3 regions of the Corynebacterium confusum genome follow, and region 3 is predicted to be linked to each of the others. Evidence: predicted binding sites of a transcription regulator. Region 3 holds the regulator's gene; each other region holds the start of a gene.
The links. The regulator LexA, encoded in region 3, represses DNA repair genes until DNA is damaged. The targets are predictions, from matches to a motif close to CGAACANNTGTTCG.
Positions count from the first base shown of each region.

Region 1: CCONF_RS01225 (HNH endonuclease signature motif containing protein) is a predicted target of LexA. The motif match lies at 1,114-1,127, and genes of this name have one in related genera.
Region 2: CCONF_RS02865 (HNH endonuclease signature motif containing protein) is a predicted target of LexA. The motif match lies at 1,276-1,289, and genes of this name have one in related genera.

Region 1 is NZ_CP047202.1:247,257-250,511, reverse strand. Features, by position in the region: gene CCONF_RS01230 (M1 family metallopeptidase) at 1-1,007, shown strand, start outside; gene CCONF_RS01225 (HNH endonuclease signature motif containing protein) at 1,220-2,794, shown strand; gene rfbB (dTDP-glucose 4,6-dehydratase) at 2,989-3,255, shown strand, end outside.
Region 2 is NZ_CP047202.1:594,533-597,787, forward strand. Features, by position in the region: gene CCONF_RS02865 (HNH endonuclease signature motif containing protein) at 1-1,251, opposite strand, end outside; gene CCONF_RS02870 (YdcF family protein) at 1,428-1,976, shown strand; gene CCONF_RS02875 (RNase H family protein) at 2,009-3,193, opposite strand.
Region 3 is NZ_CP047202.1:1,492,943-1,496,197, forward strand. Features, by position in the region: gene nrdR (transcriptional regulator NrdR) at 1-336, opposite strand, end outside; gene CCONF_RS06985 (hypothetical protein) at 457-732, opposite strand; gene lexA (transcriptional repressor LexA) at 1,160-1,864, shown strand; gene sugR (transcriptional regulator SugR) at 2,120-2,902, shown strand; gene ptsP (phosphoenolpyruvate--protein phosphotransferase) at 2,987-3,255, opposite strand, start outside.

The DNA of each region.
Region 1 (3,255 bases), 1.2 Mb from region 3:
TCGCCAGCCCCTGGGGTGAAATCGGCTGGGAGGAGACCGAGTCCGGTTCCCTAGTCGCCAGCCAGCCCAACGGGGCGCCGAGCTGGTTCCCGTGCGACGACCACCCGAGCCAGAAGGCGACCTTTGACCTCGCCATCACTGCCGACAACCCCTTCACCGTCGTCGCCAACGGCACGCTGGTCGACAAGGCCACGGCGGGGCCGTCGCGGACGGCGTGGCACTACCGCATCGATAAGCCCATGGCGACCTACCTGGCGACGGTGCTGGTGGGCGAGTTCAGCGAGTTCCGCCTGGGGCCCAACACCGTGGCGTACGCGCCCGCTGACCTGCGCGAACAGGTGACCGAGGAATTCGGCCGCCAGCAGGAGATGCTCGATTTCTTGGCCGAGACCTTCGGGCCGTACCCCTTCCCCGACTACCGCGTGGTCGTCACCGAAGACGAGCTGGAAATCCCGCTGGAGGCGCAAGGCATTTCCATCTTTGGCTCCAACCACGTGCGCGGCGACCACGCCTTCGAGCGGCTCATCTTCCACGAGCTTTCCCACCAGTGGTTCGGCAACGCGGTGGGCCTTAGCCGCTGGCAGGACATCTGGCTCAACGAAGGTTTCGCCTGCTACTGCGAGTGGCTCTGGAGCGAGCACACCGGCCAAGCCATGGCCCACGATGCCGCCCACTCCCACTACTTGGTCCTCTCGCGCAAGCCCCACGACCTCCTGCTGGCCGACCCCGGCACCCGCGACATGTTCGACGACCGCGTCTACAAGCGCGGCGCCCTGTTCATCCACTCCCTGCGGCACCTGCTTGGCGATGCCACCTTCTTCCCCCTCGTCCGCTCCTACCTCGCCGATAACCAGCACGGAAACGTCGTCGCGCGGGACTTCTGGGAGGCTCTGGTGGGGGCTGTGAAGGACGCAGAAGAGGGCGCTTCCGATGTTTCTGTCGCGGACGTGGAGGGCCTCTGGAACCAATGGCTGAACGAGCAGGAATTGCCGCGGTTCCCGAAGTAGTTGGCGCTGGGATTCGGCTGGGTTGGCTGGGCCGGCTGGGTTGGCTGCCGATTTTAGTTTCTACTTAAACTAAGCCAGCTCTGGCGAACAGGCACTTTAGTAAAGTCGAACATATTTTCTTTTTTGCTGTTGACACGGGCTTTTTTATCGTTATACTAGAACACGTAAGCGAAAAAAGGTTCTACGCGACGGTTCCTTAGGGGGTGACCGCCATGACTGACCAGCACGACGAAATCCTAGCAACGCTCAAAGAAATCTCTGGCTCCATGGAGCGGTTACGCTCCCTAATGAAGAAACCCGAAGACCTGTCCTTCGGACGCCTCCACCGCGGCTTCGAGGCCTTCGAATACGCCTTCAACAACAAGACCGTCATCGATGGCGCTTTCGCTTTCCTCGCCGAGCGCGACGACGCCGGCCGCCAGGTCGGCTCCTCGAAGGCCATCGACTACCTCATGGCGCGCCTCGGCCTGGACTTTGCCACCGCCCGGGAGCGGCTCGAGACCGGCCGCGATCTGTTCAGCCCTCTCGAGGAGGCCGCGCCCGCACCGGAACCGACTCCCCTGCCCGACGACGCCCAGGCTGTCAGCGATGAAGAACGCGCCCGCCAGCAGGCCGCCGACGCGGAAGCGCAACGCCGGGCGCAGGCGGAAAGGGAAGCTGAGGAGCGCCGCCGCAAGCGCTTCCTGGAAGACGGCCAAACCACCAGCGCCAAGGTGCTGGCGATGATTGAGACGGAGCTCAAACACCTCAACCAGCACGCCACCCCAGGCCACAAGCAGCTGCGCGAGCAGGCCCTGGAAAAGGCAAAAGATACCTCGCTGCACACGCTGCGGGACTGGCTGCGCAAGCAGATTAAGAACGCCAACTTGGCCGCCCGCACCCCGGAAGGTACCAAGGACAAGGACGCCGCCTACAAGAAGCGCCGGCTAGCCCTGTCCAACCCGGACGCCGACGGCGGCGTGCACGTCCGCGGCTACCTGGACCCCGCCACCGCCGCGCTCGTCAAGAGCGCCCTGGCGAACGCCCGCAACGCGGATAACGCCGCTTTGAAGGAAAGCGGGCTGGACCAGGAAGACAAGCGCAGCTTCCAAGAGCGCAACGTGGACCACCTGCGCTATATCTGCCGCCGGTACCTATCCTCCAAGGACCAGTCCACCGGCGGCGCGGCGGGCCTTCTGGTCACGCTCACCATGGATGACCTCGAGAACATGACCGGAGACAGCCGCTTCCCCACCACCGCGGGTATCTCGGTCAGCCCGCTCGACCTTCTCCGGATGGGGCTCGCTGAGCACGACTTCCTCTGCGTCCTCGACCCCCACGGCTTCCCGCTCGAGCTGGCGCGCAATAGGCGCACGGCGAGCCTCTGGCAAAAGATTGCCCTGGCCGCTTCCGAGCTGGTGTGCACCCACCCGGACTGCAACCGGGCCTGGATTGACTGCGACGTCCACCACGTCATCGCCTGGGCTTTGGGAGGAGATACCGATATTTCCAACCTCACGCTCCGGTGCCGACGCCACCACGTGGATAACAACGACTTCCGGGATGGTGCCAACAACATGGGCCACGCCGACAGATCCCCCGAGACCAGGCGCACCGGCCACCGGGCCGGGCCAGGGCAACCGCTGCGGTTCAACGAATCGCCCGCGGCCCAGCAATCGTGTGGTCACAAGGTCCGCCACCGAGGTGCACCACCCACTGGCACTAGTCCCGGACCCCGTACCGGTTCCACCTCAGGCGGCGAGGCTCCCCCGCCAGACCCGCACAGCCAGGCTCCGTTGTTTAGTTAAGATGTTGTCCCTGTTCACCCTCCCCTGCCAAGGGCACGCCCGTGTGGCCTGGCGGGGATTCACGCGCGCCTGGACTCTTGAGGACTCTTGGGGGCTCTTGCGGCTCCTCGGGGCAGCTTGGGTCTACTGGGCTGCTCGTGGCGGGAGATGACGGTGGCAGGCTTCGAGGCAACCGCTGAAGTAGGATGGTGACCATTATGTCTACGTTGCTCGTGACCGGCGGGGCCGGCTTCATCGGTTCCAATTTCGTCCGGCTGACCCTAGCGGAAACCGACTACTCGGTGGTGGTCCTCGACAAGCTGACCTACGCGGGAAACCGCGCCAACATCGCCGATCTAGGAGGCGACCGCTGCTCCTTCGTCCAGGGCGACATCGCCGACGCAGAACTGGTCAACCAGGTCATGCGGGACGTTGACGCCGTGGTTCATTTTGCGGCCGAATCCCATAACGACAACTCCCTG
Region 2 (3,255 bases), 900 kb from region 3:
CCCAGGGTGGGAGCAAACCAGCTCGGAGGCAATCAGCGCCAGCTTCTGCATGAAGCTCGCCGTCCGCTTCGAGCGCCCCAGCGCCAGCGGCTGGAAGTCCTCGCAGTCCATAATGCAGAGGTAATCACTAGCCGCGGCCCCGAGCCGGATGATGTCCAGCGGGGTCAGCGAGTGCCCGGTGTTGGTGGGCAGCAGGGAATCCGCCTTGAGGTTCTCGAAGTCATCGACCGTGCCGGAGATGATGATGGACCCCAAGCCGGGGTGCGCCTTCTCGCGCGAGCCGAGGTATTCCTGCAGAATCGCAGTGAACTGGTCCGCCATCCGCTGGCGGTAGTTGCGCTTGTCTTCCTCCGGCGGCAGATCCGGGGCTCCCGGCCGCGTAGCGGGCGCAAAGGCCTGGCTCATCAGCGCCGCAGTGGCACCATCCAGGTAACCGCTGACGTGGACGCCGCCGTCGGCATCCGCGGGACTGAACTCCAAATGACGCTTGCGGGTGGCGGCAAACCGGTCCCGGTTGCCGTAGGGATCCCGGCTGCGCGCATTCGCCGCACGAACCTCGCGGCGCAACCATTGAGCGAAGTCTTTCAGATTTCGCTTCTTCGCTTCATCGATGGCCTTGTTGCGCAGCTCGTTCGGGCCGGGGGTGGCGTGCGCGTTCAGGTGCTTGAGTTCGCGGTCGATGATGGACAGGTAGCGGCCGCGGAGGGCCTCCTTTTCCCGCAGCTTGCGCTGGGCCTCGGCGCGGGCCTTTTCCTCGCGTTCCCGGCGAATACGAGCCTCTTCTTCGGCCTTCTTACGGCGCTCCTCGGCCAGCTTCCGGCGTTCTTCCTCCGCCCGTGCTCCGGCCACAGCGTCCGCGTCACCCGGGGAGTCACCAGCAGCGCCCGCTTCAGCATTCTCCGGCGGGTCTGGCAAGGGCGGTAGATCCGACAGGGGAGCGGTCCCGAAGATGGTCTGCCCGTTGCAGAGCCGGTCCTTCGCCTCACCGTAGGACAGCCCCAGCCGGTTCATCAGGTAGTCCATCGCCCGCGTGGAGTTGACGTGGCGCCCGGCGTCGTCGCGTTCGGCGATGAATGCGAAGGCGGCATCGATAGTAGTGATGGTGCCGGAGAGGGCAGCGAGCTTCTCGAAATAAGGGTAGATCTCACCAAAGTACACCGAGTCCACCTCCGTGACGGCGGCGTGCAGGCGTGAGTATGCCTGTTCGATTTCGGCTACACATTCGGCAATGGATTGAGTTGCTTTGGTCATGATCTTCACCCCCCTTGAGGTGCTCGAACCTTTGTTCCTTACGACCTCAATCCTATTCACGCAATCGCCCCACGCAACCCCTATAGCAAAACTTTGTTCTAGATGGTTATATTGTTGGTAAAACGGGGGTAACCTCTCGCAGAAATAGGCATTAACGGCGCCGAATGGGCCGGCAGATGCCCTCAAGTATCCTAATTCTTATGTTCAAAAACGACGGCGGAGAAGCCTCCCGGCGACCATCACTTGACCCGACGGACCCCATCGTCGTCCTCGGTTCGCGCACGACCGCCGGTCGCCCCGAACCCCTCCTTCGCGCCCGCCTCGTCACCGCCGCCCGCCTCGCCCAGGCATACCCCCAAGCCCCCATCGTGGTCAGCGGGCACGGGGAAGCGCTCCCGATGCACAACTACCTCACCGCCCAAGGCATCGACCCGGAGCGCATCATCCTGGAACCCCTGGCAACCAGCACGAACGAAAACCTCGAAAATTCCGCGCGCCTGGTCCCCCGTGGCTCGACGATGACCGTCGTCACCAGCAACTTCCACATCTTGCGCACCCGGCTCTGGGCCTGGCACCTCAAGATTCCTATTGGCACGGTCGCCGCCCCGACCCCAAAGGGCCACAAACTACAAAATTATGCCCGCGAGCTCGCCGCGACGCCGCATTCTGCGCTGCGCATCGCTTGGCGACGCCTCCGGCACCGCCTCGAAGGCCGCCCCGACTAGCCCAAAACTAGCCTCAAGCAGGCCCCAAAACCCTAGGGTCCAGACCCCGCGCCCGGACTTCCGCGCCGGCGCCCACCGCGACGACGTCCCCCGCGGCGCCCACCCCGACGCCGCTTATTCCGCGCGCCAGCACCAGCTCCAGACTCAGCCCCAGAACCGGACCGAGAACCAGCCTCAGCACCAGACCCAGACCCCCGCGTCACCGACTCGGGCAGGCGCGACGCCGCCCGCTTGTGGGCGTCCTTCGCGGCTTCCTGCAGGGCCTTATCGATGCCCTCTGCCAGAGTGTCGCGGACCTCCTTCTGCCGGTAGGCGATGGCGCGCAGCCCCATGATGGCGATCTTGTCGGCGGCGCGGTTGAGCGGGTCGCCGGAGTGTCCCATGACGCGGCGGAAGGTGATGCTGCGCTGCCCCTGGTTGTCCTTCCAAGCTTGCTGGAAGCGGGAGAGTGCGCCCGGGTGGATGCCGCGCCAGCGCTTGCCGAGCTTGCCCTGGCCGGTGATGTAATCGACGGCGCGCAGGGCGGCCTGGCTGTCGCTCTCGATGAGGACGTCGGTGGCATCGGTGTGTACGAGGTACTTCAGGGCCAGGGTGAGGGCCTCGAGCTCGAGCTCGTCCGTGGAGGCCTTCGTGCGGCGGGTGAGCAGCTGGTAGTCGCCGTTGCTGGCGACGAAACACGACGCGCCCTTGATGTTGGTGTCGGAGGAGGCATCGGTGGCGATGCGGGCGGGGGTGGCATCGAAAGCGTTAGAAAAGTCGGAGAACTGCGGCCACCAGTGGGCCTCCGTGGCGGGCGGGGGAGTGGGCTTGCGCTTGGGGGACTGCCCGTTGCGTTTGCCCTGGCGCTTGGCCTTGGTTTCCTCGACGGTGCGCAGCTTGCTGGCCCGCGGGCAAGAGCGGTTGTACTCGGAGAAACTGCCCGTGACCAGGTAGCCCTGCTTCTCCAGCTCCAGGCGCAGCGCCCCGCGGCGGCGGCCGACGTTGCACCAGACCTTCTTCTTGGCACCGTTGAAGCTGCGGATGCCGCTGATGGCGTCGTTGAGGTCGCGCATCACGGGCCCCACGGTGTCTTCCTCCGTGGTGCGCCCGGTGCGGACGAATCGCGGGCCGGGCTTGGCATCCACGGCGATGACCCACCCGTTGAGCTTGCCCTCGGCAGCGGACTTCCAGGGGATGTCCCACATGGCGATGGCCACGTGCACCGGCGCGTTGTGCATTTGCGGGGTGACCTTTCGCGATCGGTAAGTACGCGATTCTGTACCTACCAGCGCGGCGAGAT
Region 3 (3,255 bases):
CGGGTCGAGGATGGCCAGGCCAATATCGTTGGCATTGATCTGGGAGCTGCCATGGCTGCGCACGGTCTCCTCCACCTCCTGGGCCAGGCGCTTCAGCGCGTCATCCGAGACGTCGCGGCCCTGGCAGGCGCGCCGCACGCCACGGATCAGCTTGTCACGACTGAAGGGCTCGGACAGCCCATTGCGCTTGACCACGGACAGCACCGCCTTCTCGACCGTGGTGAAACGGCCCCGGCACGAAGAACACTCGCGCCGACGGCGGATGGACGTGCCCGCGTCAACGACGCGGGAATCAATAACGCGTGACTGCTCGTGGTGACAAAATGGGCAATACAATGTGGCTCGCTCCCCGTATCTTTCTAGCTTTCCGACTCAATCCGCCAGAGCAGATTAAGCGGATGCGCTACCAGTCTACTGCGCCCGAGCGAGCCTCAACCGGGCGGGCTAGCCCGTCTCCTAGTTCAGGGTGGCCTGTTGGGTCACGGCGCTGTCCGCCGTGCCCAGGGAACCGGCCGCATCCGCGCCGTCGACCAGGCCCATGCCCGCCGCCAACGTGCCCAGGAAGACGGCGAATCCGAACACAGCGCCGAGCGCGTAGTTGCCCTTCTGGCGCGCCTGCTCGGAGACCGCCCCACGTGGCTGCCCTGCGAAATCCTCAGCACTAAGCGCGGGCTGCGAACGACGGTCTGTTCGATTATCCAGCGTGAGCGTTCGAGAATAACGATCGCCCACGCCAGCCGGTCCACCTCCCAGCCAACCGGCGCTGGGATTGCGGTTTTCGGAAACACGGACGGAAGGCTCCCACACCGCAGCCGCGGGGACCACGGAAGGCGCGAGAGTACCGGAGCGGTAAGCTGCATATTCAGTGTCAGCAATACGGCGGTCTTCAAAGGCGAGAGTCATAGTAATCCTTCCTTTCTTTGGTGCCACCGAGTCTAAATCTGGACTCCGACATGGCATCGGCTTTCCTTCGTCCGAATGTTCGAATTAGGTTCTGTGTTCGATTTATAGCAGGCTCCCCAGAGTTTGTCTAGCGCGCGGGCGAAAGTCTCGAACATTTGTACTTTTCATGCTAGAAATGAAGGTAGGAATTTACGCGGGCCCACAGTGCCTGTGACCGACTATCCGACCTGCCAACCAACTTGGAGAGTTAAAGACCATGGCCCGACCCAGCAAATCCTCACAGAAGCCCAGCCTGGACTCCTTGAGTGCCCGCCAGCGGCGCATCCTCGAGGTCATTCACGACGCCGTGCTCCTGCGCGGCTACCCGCCGAGCATCCGCGAGATCGGTGACGCGGCCGGCCTGCAGTCCACCTCCTCGGTGGCCTACCAGCTCAGGCAGCTGGAGGAAAAGGGCTTCCTGCGGCGCGATCCCAACAAGCCGCGCGCGGTCGATGTCCGCCACCTCAACACCGAAAAGGAAGACGCGAAGGCTGAGAAGGCCAGCAAGTCTGCCGAGCTCCCCCAGACCCCGCCGGACGCAGGCCAAGTCAGCTACATCCCCGTCGTCGGGCGCATTGCCGCCGGGACCCCCATTACGGCCGAAGAAAACATTGATACTTACTACCCCATGCCGGACGAGGTCGTCGGCGGCGGAGACCTCTACATGCTGCAGGTCGTCGGCGACTCCATGCGGGACGCCGGCATCCTCGACGGGGACTGGGTCATCGTCCGCTCGCAGTCCACGGCGGAGGAAGGCGACTTCGTCGCAGCCCTGCTGGACGGCGAGGAGGCAACCGTCAAGGAATTCCACCGCGACTCCACCGGCGTCTGGCTGCTGCCGCACAATGACGCTTATTCCCCCATCAACGGGGATGAATCAGAAATCATGGGCAAGGTCGTCTCCGTGATGCGCAAGCTTTAATTCCCCGGAACTTCCCGCGTTATTCCCCCTTTCTGAGGTAATCGGGCATACAAAATCTCACGCCGCGTGTGTGTTCCCTGGTCCGGTTTGCCCGATCTACCTCAAGAAATACCCAAGCAACCCAAGAATCGGGCGCTTGGGTTTTTCTGTTTGTGTTTGCCCACGCGGTTTTTCTGAGACAATTTGAGTAGACCCATTTCACCGTGTGCGCTGGCCCATCAGCGTGCGTACCCACGGACCGAGGAGAACTCCCCCATGTATGCAGAAGAACGCCGTCGGCAGATTGCGTCCCTCACCGCCGTCGAGGGACGCGTCAATGTCACGGAACTCTCCCACAAATTCGACGTCACCGCAGAAACCATTCGCCGCGACTTGGCCGTTCTGGACCGGGAGGGCGTGGTGCACCGGGTCCACGGCGGCGCGGTGGCCTCGCAGACCTTCCAGACCGCCGAGTTCACCCTGGACACGCGCTCGCGCTCGGCCACCGGGGCAAAGTCCGCGATCGCCGAAGCTGCCCTCGAATTCCTCCCCGAGACCCCGGGCAGCATCTTCTTGGACGCCGGCACCACCACGAACGCCTTAAGCGACCTGATTGCCGCCAGCCCGCTGGCCAACCAGCTGTCCATCGTGTCCAACAGCCTGCCCATTGCCCTGTCGCTGGCTAATAACGGTATCAAGGACGTCCAGCTGCTGGGCGGTACGGTGCGCGGCATTTCCCAGGCAGTAGTCGGCGACACCGCCCTGCGCACCATGGCGCTGCTGCGCGCCGACGTCGCCTTCATCGGCACCAACGCCCTGACCCTGGACCACGGCCTGTCCACGGCGGACGCGCAGGAGGCGGCCATCAAGGCCGCGTTCGTCACCAACGCCCGCAAGGTCGTTGTCCTGTGCGACTCCTCCAAGCTGGGCAACGATTACTTGGTCAGCTTTGCCAAGATCTCCGACATCGACGTCGTCATCACGGACTCGGCCGCGCCGCAAAGCTTCGTCGACGCGCTGCGCGAGCGCGAAATCACCGTCGTCACCGCCGACGCCTAAGGCCCAGTCCCCAGATGCCGGACACCCGGCGCAGGCCCCACTCTAAGCTGTGGGCTTGCGCCGGGTGTAGTTTTTCAGCGGCGTTTAGTTGTCTGCCGCGGGGCGGGAGAATTCCTCGATGAGCTCGCGGACCTTCTCGCGGGCCTCGGAGGGGCCTTCGCAGGACACGGCCGCTGCTGCGATCTTCTGGCAGTCCTCAAGGCTGAGCTCAGACAGCTGCGCACCCACGCCGGCAACGGCGGTCGAGGCGGCCGACAGGGAGTTAACCCCCAGCCCGGTGAGCACCGCGGCGAGCATCGGGTCCGCGGCAGCCTCGCCGCAGACCCCTACGGGGACGTTGTTGTCGCTGCCGA